2 regions of the Pseudescherichia sp. L3 genome follow, and region 1 is predicted to be linked to the other one. Evidence: predicted binding sites of a transcription regulator. Region 1 holds the regulator's gene; the other holds the start of a gene.

Region 1 (7,547 bases):
GCGCCGCAGGCTGCGTGGTGAACGACTACGCCGATCGTAAGTTTGATGGCCACGTGAAGCGCACTGCCAACCGGCCGCTGCCGAGCGGCGCGGTGAGTGAAAAAGAGGCGCGTAACCTGTTTGTCGTGCTGGTGCTGCTGGCGTTTGTGCTGGTGCTGACCCTCAACCTGATGACCATCCTGCTGTCGGTAGCGGCGCTGGCGCTGGCCTGGACCTACCCCTTCATGAAGCGCTATACCCACCTGCCGCAGGTGGTGTTGGGTGCCGCCTTTGGCTGGTCGATTCCCATGGCCTTTGCCGCCGTGAGCGAGTCGGTTCCCCTGAGCTGCTGGCTGATGTTCTTCGCCAACATTCTGTGGGCGGTGGCCTACGATACGCTCTATGCGATGGTGGATCGGGACGATGACGTCAAGATCGGCATTAAATCGACGGCTATTCTCTTTGGTCGTCACGATAAGCTGATCGTCGGTATTTTGCAGGTGCTGGTACTGGTACTGATGGCGGCGGTGGGCTGGCTGAACGGGCTGGGTTGGGCTTTCTATGCCTCGATTGCGGTAGCAGGCGCGCTGTTTATCTGGCAGCAGAAGATGATTGTGCATCGCGATCGCGACGCCTGTTTCAAAGCTTTCCTGAACAATAACTACGTGGGCCTGGCGCTGTTTGTTGGGCTGGCGGTGAGTTACCTGACCTAAAAAAGAGGCCCGGCAAGCTTGCCGGGCCTCACTATTACGCTTCCGCCTGCGTCGCGCTCTCGATGGTCAATCGCACGTCAGGCGTTACCAGATCCGCCAGCAGGAGATAGACCTGCATGGTTTTAGCCGGATCGGCATCTCCTGTATCGCTGATATAGCCTTCATCGCGCAGCGTCAGCACCAACGTACTAAACACCGCTTTATCGAAGAACTCCGGCGCGTTGATCCCATGCAGCACCGACAGACGCTGGGCCAGGGTGCGGCTCTCTTTCTCCAGCGTGCCACGGTTAATGGCCGGGTTAGCGCTCAGCAGCCAGAAGGTAATGGCGTAACGCTGTAGCGTTTCGCGTGCGCCCGCTGCCAGCAGCTGCAGGGTGCGTGAGCGCTGCGGGTTGAGATACAGACGGTCGTCTTTATCTACCAGCAGGCCCTGGCGCACCATCTCGGCGATCAGGGCGTTCATCACGTCCGGCAGCTCGCTGTTATCCCAGCGCAGGAACAGCTCCGCTTTCAGCATCGGATAGAGCACGTCAACGTGGCGCAGCAGCTCTTCGCGAGAGATCTGGCGATGCTGGGTCACGATGGCCGCCATCAGAGAGGGCAGCACCAGCATATGCGCGATGTTGTTGCGGTAGTAGGTCATCAGCACCGCCTGCTCGCGCGGCAGAATGATGATGTCGCCGATGGTGTCTTTCTCTACCTCGAACTTGTTCATCTGCAGCGCGTGGGCAATCAGCTCGCTGGCGCTTGCCGCCGGGGCGGTGGCGTCAGGCGAGTAGGGCACGTTGCGCAGCAGGTCGAGATAGCAGTCCAGCTGCTCGGTCAGCTGCTCGCGGGTCAGCGAGCGCTGGCGCGAGGCCAGCAGCGCGGTACAGCAAAGGTTCATGGCATTTGCCGCGCCCGCGTTGTTAATGCGCACCATCAGATCGGCGGCGATGGTATTCACGGTCGGCGTCAGCCAGGCCGGGCGTATCGCTTCAATCGGATCGATCGACTCGCGCCACTCCGGCACGTGCTGATTAAGATAGTTCATCAGCGGTAGCGGCTCGCCAAAGTTAACATAGCCCTGGCCGAGGTTGCGCAGCTTGCTCAGGCCGCGCAGCATCTGAAAGACGTTCTCTTTCTCTTTGGTCGCCCCGCGCAGCTCTTTGGCGTAGGTACCTACCTCCATCACGTGCTCGTAGCCGATATAGATCGGTACCAGGGTGATAGGGCGCGTGCCGCCGCGCAGCATGGCTTGCAGGGTCATCGACAGGGTGCCGGTTTTCGGATCCAGCAGACGCCCCGTACGTGAGCGCCCACCCTCGACGAAGTACTCTACCGAGTAGCCGCGGCTGAACAGCTCGCCCAGGTACTCACGGAACACCGTTGAGTAGAGCTTATTGCCCTTGAAGGTACGGCGAATAAAGAATGCCCCGAGACGGCGGAAAATCGGCCCGGCAGGCCAGAAGTTAAGGTTGATACCGGCAGCAATATGCGGCGGGACCAGTCCCTGATGATAGAGGACGTAGGAGAGCAGCATGTAGTCCATGTGGCTACGGTGGCACGGCACGTAGACAATTTCATGGCCGTCGTGCGCCAGCTGGCGGACCCGCTCGGCGTTATGCACGTTGATACCCTGATAGAGCCGGTTCCAGGTAAAGCCGAGAATACGGTCGCTCAGGCGGATCATCTCATAGGAGAAGTTAGCGGCAATCTCTTCCATCAGGGCGATGGCGTTCTGCTGGGCCTTCTCGTGAGAGATCTTTTTGCTACGCGCTTCGTCTTCTACCGCGCGGGCAATTGCTTTTGATGCCAGCAGCTTATTGAAGAGATCCTGGCGTGCTGGCAGGCGCGGGCCCACGGCGGCAAGCCGCTGGCGGGCAAAATGCATGCGCGCTACGCGGGCCAGCTTCTGGGCGATAATTTTGTCCGTGCCATGCTCGGTGGCCATCCGGCGCAGGGAGACCGGCGGGGAGAAGCGCACAAAGCTATCGCGGCCCAGCCAGGAGACGGCAAAGAACTTCTGGATGCCGTTCAGCATGCGCAGCGGCGGGTTAACTTCGCCTTTTTCGCGCCCCGGCGAGCGGCCAAACATCACCGATACCGGCACCATCTGTACGTCCAGATCCGGGTGATTACGGTGGAGATCCAGGTAGTCATGGAACAGCTTAACGGAATCTTCTTTTGGCGTGTACCAGCTAAAAACACGCGGGCCGCTATGGATAAAGATGTAGCGCGGCAGCAGCGCGCCGTCGATCTCCAGCGGCTCCAGCGGGTCGGGCAGCTCATGTGCCAGACACTGAGCACGCAAAGTCAGTAAGTCTGCCTTCGAGTTATAAGGCAAAACGTACATAATAGGGCGTGAGGTATCGAGTCCTGGTTCCTGGGCAGGTTCTGCCGGAATCGACTTGCTTTTTACCAACACGCTTAATGGTAAATTCAGTAATTTGTAGTAAATTCGTGGCCAGCCGGACATAAACAATGTGAAGCCTCTGGTTAATAATGCCATTGCGCCGCAAGAATATCAGAAAGCGCGCAGAATATCTTTTGTACCTCGGTACGCTCGCATAGACATTGACGATAATTACATAAAAAGGTTCTTTTGATGGCCAATAATACCACTGGTTTAACCCGAATCATTAAAGCTGCAGGGTACTCATGGAAGGGCGTTCGTGCGGCATGGCTCAATGAGGCCGCCTTCCGCCAGGAGGCCGTGGCGGTGATCCTCGCTATTGTTATCGCCTGCTGGCTCGACGTAGACGCTATTACCCGCGTGCTGCTCATTGGGTCCGTAGTGCTGGTAATGATAGTGGAGATCCTGAACAGCGCGATCGAAGCGGTTGTTGACCGCATTGGCACTGATTTTCATGAGCTTTCCGGCCGGGCCAAAGACATGGGCTCAGCGGCGGTGCTGATGTCTATCCTGCTTGCGCTGGCAACCTGGGGCATGCTGCTCTGGCCACATTACCGCTAAGGTGCGCAAAATCGGGCTTGTGCGGCGGTTTTGCTCAAAATTTGGTTTCAAAAACAGTTTTTGCTGTATATACTCACAGCATAACTGTATATACACCCAGGGGGCGGGATGAAAGCGTTAACAGCCAGGCAGCAAGAGGTGTTTGATCTCATTCGCGATCACATCAGCCAGACCGGCATGCCGCCGACGCGTGCTGAGATTGCGCAGCGTTTGGGATTCCGTTCGCCAAACGCGGCGGAAGAACACCTGAAAGCGCTGGCGCGTAAAGGGGTTCTTGAGATTGTTTCCGGCGCATCGCGCGGGATCCGACTGCTGCAGGAAGAGGAAGAGGGGCTGCCGTTGATTGGCCGCGTCGCTGCCGGTGAGCCGCTGCTGGCGCAGCAGCATATTGAAGGCCACTACCAGGTCGATCCCTCCCTGTTTAAGCCCAGCGCTGATTTCCTGCTGCGGGTTAGCGGGATGTCGATGAAAGATATCGGCATCATGGATGGCGATCTGCTGGCAGTACATAAAACTCAGGAAGCGCGTAACGGCCAGGTGATCGTGGCGCGTATTGATGATGAAGTGACGGTAAAGCGGCTGAAAAAGCAGGGCAATACCGTACAGCTACTGCCTGAAAACAGCGACTTCGATCCTATCGTTGTTGACCTGCGTCAGCAGAATTTCAGTATTGAAGGGCTGGCGGTCGGCGTTATTCGCAACGGCGAATGGCTCTGATATCCTGTAAGTGCCTGTGGCAGCTCGCTTTATCCTGCCACAGCGCTTAATCTATTTTTTTGTTCCTGCATTTGCTCCCTCTTTTTTTGCCCTCTCTTCCTGTTGTTTGTTTGCCTCTGAATGGTTAAATATTCCGAATAAATCCCACCTTAGAAAATCCTTAGCTACAATTATTATCACGTTCAGCAGATAACGAACGTAACGAAGGACCAACGAATATTGCTATTCAACACCGAACGATGATGAGGATACCATTATGAATAAAGACGAAGTCGGCGGTAACTGGAAACAGTTCAAAGGTAAAGCGAAAGAGCAATGGGGCAAATTAACGGACGATGATATGACCGTTATTGAAGGTAAACGCGACCAGCTGGTCGGTAAAATTCAAGAACGTTACGGTTATCAGAAAGACCAGGCCGAGAAAGAAGTCGGCGAATGGGAAACTCGTAACGAGTATCGCTGGTAATCACGCTAGATAGACAGCTTGAATGCCCTGCCCGACGGTACAAGGATGTACCGACCCTTCCTGCTCTACCTCGTAGCCTAACGCGGTTTTTTCTTCACTAAGATGCTGTGATCGTGCTGGCACTCGCCCTGATGACGACAGGCTTCCACTTCCGAACACGCTGCACAAAGCCCGTGCGCCTCAATAACGTTATGCCGTAGCGCAAAGCCCATCTTTGCCGCTAGCGCATGCATGATATCTTCCACGCCCTCAGCCGCTTCCTCTTTTACCACGCCACAGCGATCGCAGATGAACATCGCCGACGTATGCGTGGGCTGATCGAAGAGGTGACACAGCACGTAGCTGTTTGTCGACTCAACCTTATGCACAAATCCCTGCTCCAGCAGGAAGTCGAGAGCGCGATAAACCGTTGGCGGCTTGGCCTGCGGCTCAGAGACACGCAAAAGATCGAGTAAATCGTAAGCGCTGATCGCACCCTGTTGCAGGCTCATCAGGCGTAGAACCTCAAGGCGCTGCGGGGTCAGGCGCACGTTGCGCTGCGCGCACAGCGTTTCAGCATGTGCCAGCATCTGCTGCGAAGTGGTCTTATCCATTGGGCATCCTCAAGTGACGTAATGTAATAACGTTGAAACTGCTACTTTACCATATCCTGTGGCGAACGCCGAGATCCACGCCATCCTTCCGCCCGCAAGAGGCCTTACCCCTGGCATTTACCTGAAATTTTCAACGCCCGTAGTAGAAAAACTTCCCCAATCGAATTTCCTCCTCTATAAGTAAAGAGTCTTTATAAAAAGACGCAGATTGTTACGAATAAAAATATTCTCATGCAGGTAAAAAACGAATTAGCTGCATTTAGCATCGCTTTTCACAGCAATAGTTCACCTCTCGCCAGGCGATAACTGGCAGGGCATAAATCGACCTTTGATCAATAAGACAGGGCAAACTGTGAAAAAAATTTTTAAGCTTTCAGTGGTAACACTTGCGGTCTCTTTTGGAGTAGTCACTCAGGCAGGGGCAGCGAATACATGGGCAGAAGCACGTAGTGATGCCATGGGCGGAACCGGTGTCGCATCCGCCAGCTACGGCAGTGGCGTACTGATTAACCCGGCACTGCTGGCGAAGGCCAAACCGGATGATAATGTGACTGTCATCCTGCCAAGCGTCCAGGCACAGATTACAGATAAAGATAATTTGCAGGACGAAATCGATGATATTAACGACAAAGTTGACTATTACGATGACGTCATTGATAACCTGACCACGGCGCAAATTATTGCGAATCCGCTGGGCACTATCGATCAGTTCCAGGGAGCAGCACGCGACCTCGCCGACGAGCTGGATTTCCTGAAGGGTAAAACGGCGCACGCTAATGCCGCTGCGGGCATTGCAGTCAGCATCCCCAACGACGTTCTCTCCTTTGCATTCGTAACCAAAGCCTATGCGCATGCGCGCGTGAGCTCTGCTATCGACCAGCAGGATATTAACTATCTGCGCAATATTCAAAACAGCGACCTGGTTGCGGCAGGCGTGGCGCTGAACGCTGCGCTCTCTCCATCCGGCTCGGATGAGATCACCCGTAACCTGAACTCTACTGCATCTGGACGGGCCGCTATCGTCTCCGATTACGGCGTGGCCGTGGCGCGTCAGTTCCAGTTTGGCGACGTGCCGGTCTCTATCGGCGTAACGCCGAAGCTGCAAAAAACCTGGCTGTTCAACTACACCACCTCTATCTACGACTACGACAGCAGCGACTTCAACAGCAGCCGCTATCGTAACGACGATACCGGCTTCAACGTTGATGCCGGTATTGCCGCTGACTTTGGTGATAACTGGACCGTAGGCCTGAGCGGGCAGAACCTGATCTCTCGTGATATCGATACCAAAGATATCCAGATCCGCAACGGCCGCACCGGGGAAGTACGCAACTACAAAGATACCTACCAGATCAGCCCGGTGGTGACCGCAGGTCTGGCGTGGCACACGGATCTGGTGACCCTCAGCGCCGATGGCGATGTAACCGAAACCAAAGGCTTTAAGAGCGAAGAGGCTTCCCAGTACGTTGGCGTGGGTGCTGAAGTGCGTCCGCTTGACTGGCTGGCGGTGCGTGCGGGCTACCGTGCCGATGTGAAAGGGGACGACAGCAACGTCGCCACCGCCGGTATCGGCTTTGCGCCGTTTAACCGTGTTCACGTCGATCTGATGGGTCTGTACGGCGAAGATGAAACCTGGGGCGCAGGCGCGCAGCTCAGCCTGACGTTCTAATGATCTATCCGCCGGAGGCGCAATGCCTCCGGCGTGCTGTTCAGGTTACTTAACCAAAATGTTCAGCCACGAATTTTGCAAGAACCATGAAGAAAACGAAAGCGCACGAGCACATACAAAGAAGTGTAATTCTGTAATACCCATGCATCCAGCTATAGAGATCGCCTGGGATGCTATCAAAGAAATTGTATACTTCTTTATTATCATTCCACATGAAAAGGGGGGCTTTCTTTTTCAAAAGACAGAGAAAGTAATAAACAAGCGTAAAAGAGCCGAAAAAACCCATTAAAGAGTGGAAATGATAGGGGGCATAAAACGAGAAGCCACGATCATGGTATAACTCAATGAGCTGGTTATACTTTTTTTTGTTTGCACCAAAAAAGAAGAAGAGAAAAGCAAAGAAAAAAAAACCTACCCATACGGCAGCTAATCCCAAATAAGAAAACCAAAGAGA
Region 2 (7,547 bases), on a different contig from region 1:
CGCCTGAGAGTGACATCGGCCACTGGCTCGATCTCAGTGCGTTAGGTTCGGCGTCATCCACTGGGAAAGCAGCGGATCGTCCAGCTGTGTAACGCTTCCCTGGGCCACGTTGCGACCCTGATGCAGAAGATAGAAGCGGTCAGCGACGCGGCGTACAAATGTCAGGTGCTGCTCCGCCAGCAGGATAGTCATGCCGAACTCCTGGTTCAGGCGCACCAGCAGGTTACCCAGCTTATGGACAAAGGCCTGACCCAGCCCGCGGGTTGGCTCATCCAGGATCAGCAGGCGCGGACGGGTCACCAGCGCCCGGGCCAGCGCCAGCTGATGCTGGTTATCCTCTGATAGCCCGGCGCTCTTAACCTGGCGCAGGGCATACAGTTCGGGAAAGAGATCGTAGATATCCCGTGTCACCGCGCTCCCTGGCTCGCCGACCGCTAGCCAGGCGATCTGTAAATTCTCCTCCACCGTAAGCTGGGAAAAGATCCGCTTTTCCTGCGGTACGCAGGCAATGCCCATCGCCGGACGATCCTCCATCTTTACCTGCAACAGGTTCAGCGGGGCCGCCCCGACCTCCTGCCAGGTCATGCTGCCGCTCTCCACAGGCAGATAGCCAGAGATGCAGTTGACCAGCGTCGTTTTCCCCATACCCGGCAGCCCCATTACGCAGGTGCAGGTGCCCGGGATAAGATCGAGATCGACATTCCAAAGCGTATGCCGATCGCCGTAATAATAATTCACTGCACGTAAGCTCAACATCGGTTTATCTCCCGGACCTGGTCTGTAAATGATATGTTGCAAAAGCCTTGCCAGAAGCGTGTTATGCTCTGTTTTTCAGAGCAGGATGACGAAAAAACGCTAAATTCCTCTTTTCCACCGGTCTGCCTGATTGCATCTGCACGCTGTTAGTGCTAGATGCAGGCGGATCTGATTTTTGGTGGTGCAGTCACGTCGGAATGCGATAAAAAATGGTGGGAAAATTTTTTTACCTGCGTGCCGTTTCGCAAAATGCGATTTTCGCTGAGTCACAGGGGGTACGGGCTGGCGACAGTTATCCACTATTCCTGTGGATAACCTTGTGCATTAGAGTTAGAAAACGCGTGCAAAGCGAGAGAACACGCGGCTTAGGCATGAATTGATGCGAAACGCGGCTTTTTAGATAACTATTATAAAATCAATACGTTAAATAAAAGCAATGCGTGTAAGAAAAGTGTCATCCACTGACACAAAACTTTCACCACCCGACTTGACAAATGTTAAATCGCAAAAAGTTCTGGGGATAAGATATTTTTTTTAGTTTTTAATTCTGCGCCAGACGCAAATTTTCCTTACGGCACTTGAAATTGCCTTATCTAACACAGATATTCCTATCTGCCACTGGGTTTTCATCCAGTATAATTTATTGGCAAAATCCGCCGCCGCGAGTAAAATTACTCACCTGCCCGCTCATTCCTTCATCAGGTAGCCATTCATGAGTAAACCATTCAAACTGAATTCCGCTTTTCGTCCCTCTGGCGATCAGCCAGAAGCCATCCGCCGCCTGAAAGAGGGGCTGGAGGACGGACTGGCGCACCAGACCCTGCTCGGGGTAACCGGTTCAGGGAAGACGTTTACCGTTGCCAACGTGATCGCCGATCTACAGCGGCCGACGATGGTGCTTGCGCCGAACAAAACCCTGGCGGCACAGCTGTATGGCGAAATGAAGGAGTTTTTCCCGGACAACGCCGTGGAGTACTTCGTCTCCTACTACGACTACTATCAGCCCGAAGCCTACGTGCCGAGCTCCGACACCTTTATCGAGAAGGATGCCTCGGTAAACGAGCACATCGAGCAGATGCGTCTCTCGGCAACCAAAGCGCTGCTGGAGCGCCGTGACGTCGTGGTGGTGGCTTCGGTGTCGGCTATCTACGGCCTCGGCGACCCCGATCTCTACCTCAAGATGATGCTGCACCTGACCATTGGCATGATCATCAACCAGCGCGATATTTTGCGCCGCCTGTCGGAGCTGCAATATACGCGTAACGATCAGGCCTTCCAGCGCGGTACCTTCCGCGTGCGCGGCGAGGTGATCGATATCTTCCCGGCGGAGTCAGACGACGTGGCGCTGCGCGTTGAGCTGTTTGACGAGGAGGTTGAGCGCCTGTCGCTGTTCGATCCGCTGACCGGCCACGTTGAGTCCACTATTCAGCGCTACACCGTCTATCCGAAGACCCACTACGTGACCCCGCGCGAACGCATCGTGCAGGCGATGGAAGATATCAAGGTCGAGCTGGCGGACCGGCGTAAGACGCTGCTGGCCAACAATAAGCTGCTGGAAGAGCAGCGCATTACCCAGCGCACCCAGTTCGATCTTGAGATGATGAACGAGCTGGGCTACTGCTCGGGCATCGAGAACTACTCCCGCTACCTCTCCGGGCGCGGGCCGGGCGAAGCACCGCCGACGCTGTTTGACTACCTGCCTGCCGACGGCCTGCTGGTGATTGACGAGTCCCACGTCACCATTCCGCAGATTGGTGGCATGTACCGCGGCGACCGGGCGCGTAAAGAGACGCTGGTAGAGTATGGTTTCCGCCTGCCGTCGGCACTGGATAACCGTCCGATGAAGTTTGAAGAGTTCGAAGGGTTAGCCCCGCAGACCATCTATGTCTCAGCGACGCCGGGCAACTACGAGCTGGAGAAATCCGGGGAAGAGATTGTCGATCAGGTGGTGCGCCCCACTGGCCTGCTTGACCCGATTATCGAAGTCCGCCCGGTGGGTACCCAGGTGGACGATCTGCTGTCGGAGATCCGCAAGCGCGTCGCCATTAACGAGCGCGTACTGGTCACCACGCTGACCAAGCGCATGGCCGAGGATCTTACCGAGTATCTGGAGGAGCACGGCGAGAAGGTGCGCTATCTGCACTCGGATATCGACACCGTTGAGCGTATGGAGATCATCCGCGACCTGCGTCTGGGCGAGTTCAACGTGCTGGTGGGCATCAACCTGCTGCGCGAGGGGCTGGACATGCCGGAGGTGTCGCTGGTGGCGATCCTTGACGCCGATAAAGAGGGCTTCCTGCGCTCGGAGCGCTCGCTGATCCAGACCATTGGCCGTGCGGCGCGTAACGTGAACGGCAAGGCCATCCTCTATGGGGATAAAATCACGCCGTCAATGGCGAGGGCCATCAGTGAAACCGAGCGGCGTCGGGCGAAGCAGCAGGAGTACAACGAAGAGCATGGCATTACGCCGCAGGGCCTGAATAAGAAAGTGGTCGATATTCTGGCGCTGGGCGAGAACATTGCTAAGACCAAAGCCAAAGGACGCGGTAAGTCCCGTTCGCCAGTGGTGGTGGACGAGTCAGAGCTGGCGCTGACGCCGAAGGCGCTGCAACAGAAAATCCACGAACTGGAGGCGCAGATGCTACAGCACGCGCAGAACCTGGAGTTCGAAGAGGCGGCGCAGCTGCGCGACCGCCTCCATCAGCTTCGCGATCTCTTTATTGCCGCCTCCTGATCTGCCTAAACAATCTGCTTAAACAACAGGCGGAAACTGCACCCAGGCCCGCACGCCGGGTTTGGGTGCGCGGTTATGCAGGTAGAACTGCGCATCGTGCAGTTGGGCGATGCGGCTGACGATGCTCAGCCCCAGTCCGATCCCGCCGTAGCGGCTGTCCATCCGCACAAAGGCTTTGCTGAGCTCTTTGCTTTTCGCCTCGTCCACGCCGGGGCCTTCATCTTCCACCGCCAGCACCGGCGCAGGCGTCTGCTCAAGTTTGAGGGTAATCACGCTCTTCTCCGGGCTGTAGCGGTGCGCATTCTCCACCAGGTTCCTGAGCAGCACCCGAAGTTGAACGGCGTCCCCCCGTACCGCCACGTCCTCTTGATCCTCGGGCAGCACCAGCGTCTGCTGGTGAGTGCCCAGCATCGTCTGTAGCTCATCCTGCAGAGGCAGCATGACGTCGCGGATGAGCATCACCTGCTGGTAGCTGCCCGCCGAGAACGACTGCGCCATGCGCGCCAGCTGCAGCAGCTGGGAGACGCTCTCCGTCATCTGGTCAATACGTAAGATCAGGCGGCTGACATCAACGGAAGGGTGGCTTTTTGCCAGCAGCTCCAGGTGCAGACGCAGTCCCGCCAGCGGGGTGCGCAGCTCGTGGGCCACGTCGGCTGTGAAGAGCCGCTCGCGATCGAGCGTCAGGTTCAGGCGCGCCACCAGCTGGTTAATGGCTGAACTGACCGCTTCCACCTCCGCCGAGGTATTATTGAGCACAATCGGCTGCAGGTTATCAGAGGTACGGATCTCCAGCTCCCGCTGCAGATCGCGCAGCGGACGGGTGATGAGCTTTACCGCCTGCATGCAGATGAGCAAGGCCATGCCGATAATAAACAGGCTCGGTACCAGCAGGCTAGCAACCGCCTCATGCACCTCGCGCTCAATATGCGCATGGTTGTTGTGCTTGTAGATAGCGCTCTCCACCAGCAGCTGGATCTGCTCTTTGCTCTCATGCCATAGCCAGAAGACGCTGATGAGCTGAAACAGCACCAGGATTGAGCCAATGGTCAGCAGCAGGCGTCCGCGCAGGGTCCAGCGGACAGGGGAGAGCCTCTTTTTTATCTTCTCTGGCATAGGGTTAGGTTGTCTGCTCCATCTTAATCAGCTGATAGCCAAAACCACGCACCGTGCGGATGCGATCTTTACCAATCTTATCCCTCAGGTTATGGATATGTACCTCAAGGGTGTTGGTGGCCGGCTCGTTATCCCAGTTGTAGATGTCATTGTAGAGGATCTCCCGATGTACCGGGCAGCCCGCCTTGAGCATCAGACGTGACAGCAGGGCATACTCTTTTGGGGTCAGATCCATCGAGTGCCCGGCCAGCCACACCTGACGGGTATTGACGTTCAGGCGCAGATCATCCACGACAACTTCACTGTCGCCCTGGTTATTATGGCGACGCAGCAGCGCGCGGATACGGGCGTTAAGCTCCTCCAGCGCAAAAGGCTTAATCAGATAGTCATCTGCGCCAGCGTCCAGCCCGGAGATGCGATCCTCCACTGTATCGCGGGCGGTCAGGATCAGCACCGGCAGAGAGACCTTCTCCCGCCGCAGCCGCTGCAACAGATGCAGGCCATCTTCATCCGGTAACCCGAGGTCGAGGACAATCAGGCTATAGTGCCCAGACGCCAGGCTGAGCATGGCCTCCCGGCTGGTGCTCACGCCGTCGCAGGCGTAGCCCTCTGACTGCATGGCCAGCATCAGCCCCTGCAACAGCAGGGTATCATCCTCTACGATTAATATTTTCATACACTATGACTCCCTGCAGGCGGCCAGAATATCATCGGCTGGCTGGTATACGTGGGTTTGCACGCCCGTAATGCCCAGCATGGTTGAAAACAGATTGTCCTGCGAAAAAGATTCGCTGGCAGCACGTTTTTGCAGGCACGACTCACTTACCCGGTAGCGCTGCTTGAAATCGGGCGATAGCCAGATCAGCATCGGCACATGTTTCTGTGACTCCGGCGCAATGGCGTAAGGCAGGCCATGCAGATAGACGCCATTTTCGCCTAAGGACTCGCCGTGATCGGAGAGGTAAACCAGGCTGGTGGTAAACTTATCCTGCTGCGCCTGCAACAACTTTATTGCTTTATCGACGACATAATCGACATACAGTACCGTATTATCGTATGTATTTTTAAGCTGTTGTTGCGAACAGGTCTGGATTTCGTTGGTATCGCAGGTCGGAGTAAATTTTTTGAACTGCGGCGGATAGCGTTCGTAATAGGTTGGGCCGTGGCTGCCGATGGTATGCAGAACGATCAGCCCGTCGCCCTGTAACGTATCGATGTACTGCGCCAGACCGTGGAACAGAATATCGTCCTCGCACTCCCCCGCCTTGCAGAGGTCGGCCAGATTAAGCTGGGTAACGTCCTGATGAGGAACCCGATCGCAGGCCCCTTTACAGCCGCCGTCGTTTTCGTTCCACAGCACCTGAACACCCGCGCGCTGGATGATATCTAAGAGCCCTTCCCGGTGGTGAGCAAGCTGCTCATCGTAGTTTTTGCGCGCCATCCCGGAGAACATGCAGGGAACGGAGACCGCCGTCACCGTGCCGCAGGAGCTGGTCTGTGGGAAATAGACCACGTTATCCTGCTTAAGCCGTGGATTTGTTTCACGCCCGTAGCCGGAGAGAGAGAAATCTTCTGCCCGTGAGGTTTCGCCCACCACCAGAATGGTTAAATTCTTCTTCGTGCCCTGATGCATCTGCGGCACCCGCGTGGCATCTCCTCCGAGCTTCACCAGCGGCAGGTTATCCATGCGGTGGTGCTTATAGTAGGAGTAAGCGGCGGTAATGCTGTTAGATGGCCCAAGGGACTTCACCAGCTCGCGGTTGTTACGAAACAGCGAGGCGTAGTCCTTATAGAAAAAGAGCGCTATCACCAGCACCACGGCGACCGACACGAGAATATTCGCGCCGCGGATCAGCACGCTACGCCAGCCGGAAGGGGATTTTTTGATCCGCAGCCAGCAGGCCAGTATGGCCATCAGCACCCCGGAGATGCCTACCGTCAGCAGCAGCTGCGGCGTCATCAACGCAAAGCTCTCTGCGGGAGTGGTATCAAGAATGTTGGCGATCATCGTCCGGTCGATAATCACGCCGTAGGTCCAGATAAAGAACTGGGTTGCCGCGCAGAGCACAACAAACAGGCAGATCAGCAGCCGATCCAGCCAGATAAACGAGGCCAGGGTGGTCAGGATGTTGATCACGCAAAAGGTCACGATCGGCATCGATAAGAATACCGCCAGCGACCACGGCGAGTGCACCGCCAGCAGCGTCCAGGCCTGATGATAAAAGACAAGGTTCAGCGCAACGGCGATATAAAATGAGAACAGGATGATAAAGGTCATGCGCCCTAAGGCTGGCCTGTAGAACGGGAACATACGCATACATAACTTCCTGAAAAGAGTATGCTGCGTATGCTCACAGAAGAGGGTTAAGGCAACCTTAAGATCTTCAGAAAAGTCTGGAAGGGGTAAACGTCACCCCAGCCGCTGGACGGCCTGCTCCAGCGCAACGCGTAGCAGATGGCGATCGTGATGATGGGGAACATCGCTGGCCTCCAGCGCCTCCTGCACCACAAGGCGATCGCTGAGCGCCGCCGTTTCCGCCTCGGGCCCGACCACCACGGCATCCACAATCCGCTTGCCAACGCGCTGCTCCAGCAAGGACAGCTTGGCGGACAGATCCATCCGCGCCGCCTCGGCGCTCTGCTCTCTGCCAAGATTGTCGATATAGACCACCGGGGCAGGCGTGCGGCGCAGCGCCTGGGCCAGATCGCCAAGCAGCACCAGCGGCATCAGGCTGGTGTAAAAGCTGCCGGGGCCAATCAGGATCAGATCCGCTTCGGCAATGGCCTCTATCGCTTCGCGGGTAGCGGGCACGGAAGGGAAGAGCATCAGCTCCTGAATCGGCGTTGTCAGCCCGTCGACGTTCACCTCGCCGTAGACCGTGTGCCCCTCGCTGTCGATAGCCATCAGATCTACCGGCTGCTCCGACATGGGGATTAGAAACGC

The links. The regulator LexA, encoded in region 1, represses DNA repair genes until DNA is damaged. The targets are predictions, from matches to a motif close to TNCTGTATGTACATACAGNA.
Region 2: the regulator LexA is predicted to act here: its motif matches at 1,373-1,392, upstream of uvrB (excinuclease ABC subunit UvrB).

What each region holds. Positions count from the first base shown of each region.
Region 1 covers NZ_JANKYC010000002.1:743,604-751,150, reverse strand. Annotated here, with positions in the region: gene ubiA (4-hydroxybenzoate octaprenyltransferase) at 1-692, shown strand, start outside; gene plsB (glycerol-3-phosphate 1-O-acyltransferase PlsB) at 727-3,150, opposite strand; gene NR795_RS15080 (diacylglycerol kinase) at 3,280-3,648, shown strand; gene lexA (transcriptional repressor LexA) at 3,757-4,365, shown strand; gene NR795_RS15070 (CsbD family protein) at 4,622-4,831, shown strand; gene zur (zinc uptake transcriptional repressor Zur) at 4,909-5,424, opposite strand; gene NR795_RS15060 (conjugal transfer protein TraF) at 5,777-7,093, shown strand; gene NR795_RS15055 (hypothetical protein) at 7,143-7,547, opposite strand, start outside.
Region 2 covers NZ_JANKYC010000001.1:476,674-484,220, forward strand. Annotated here, with positions in the region: gene bioD (dethiobiotin synthase) at 1-92, shown strand, start outside; gene NR795_RS02365 (ABC transporter ATP-binding protein) at 34-756, opposite strand; gene uvrB (excinuclease ABC subunit UvrB) at 1,469-3,490, shown strand; gene pmrB (two-component system sensor histidine kinase PmrB) at 3,509-4,603, opposite strand; gene pmrA (two-component system response regulator PmrA) at 4,608-5,279, opposite strand; gene eptA (phosphoethanolamine transferase EptA) at 5,283-6,920, opposite strand; gene yvcK (uridine diphosphate-N-acetylglucosamine-binding protein YvcK) at 7,014-7,547, opposite strand, start outside.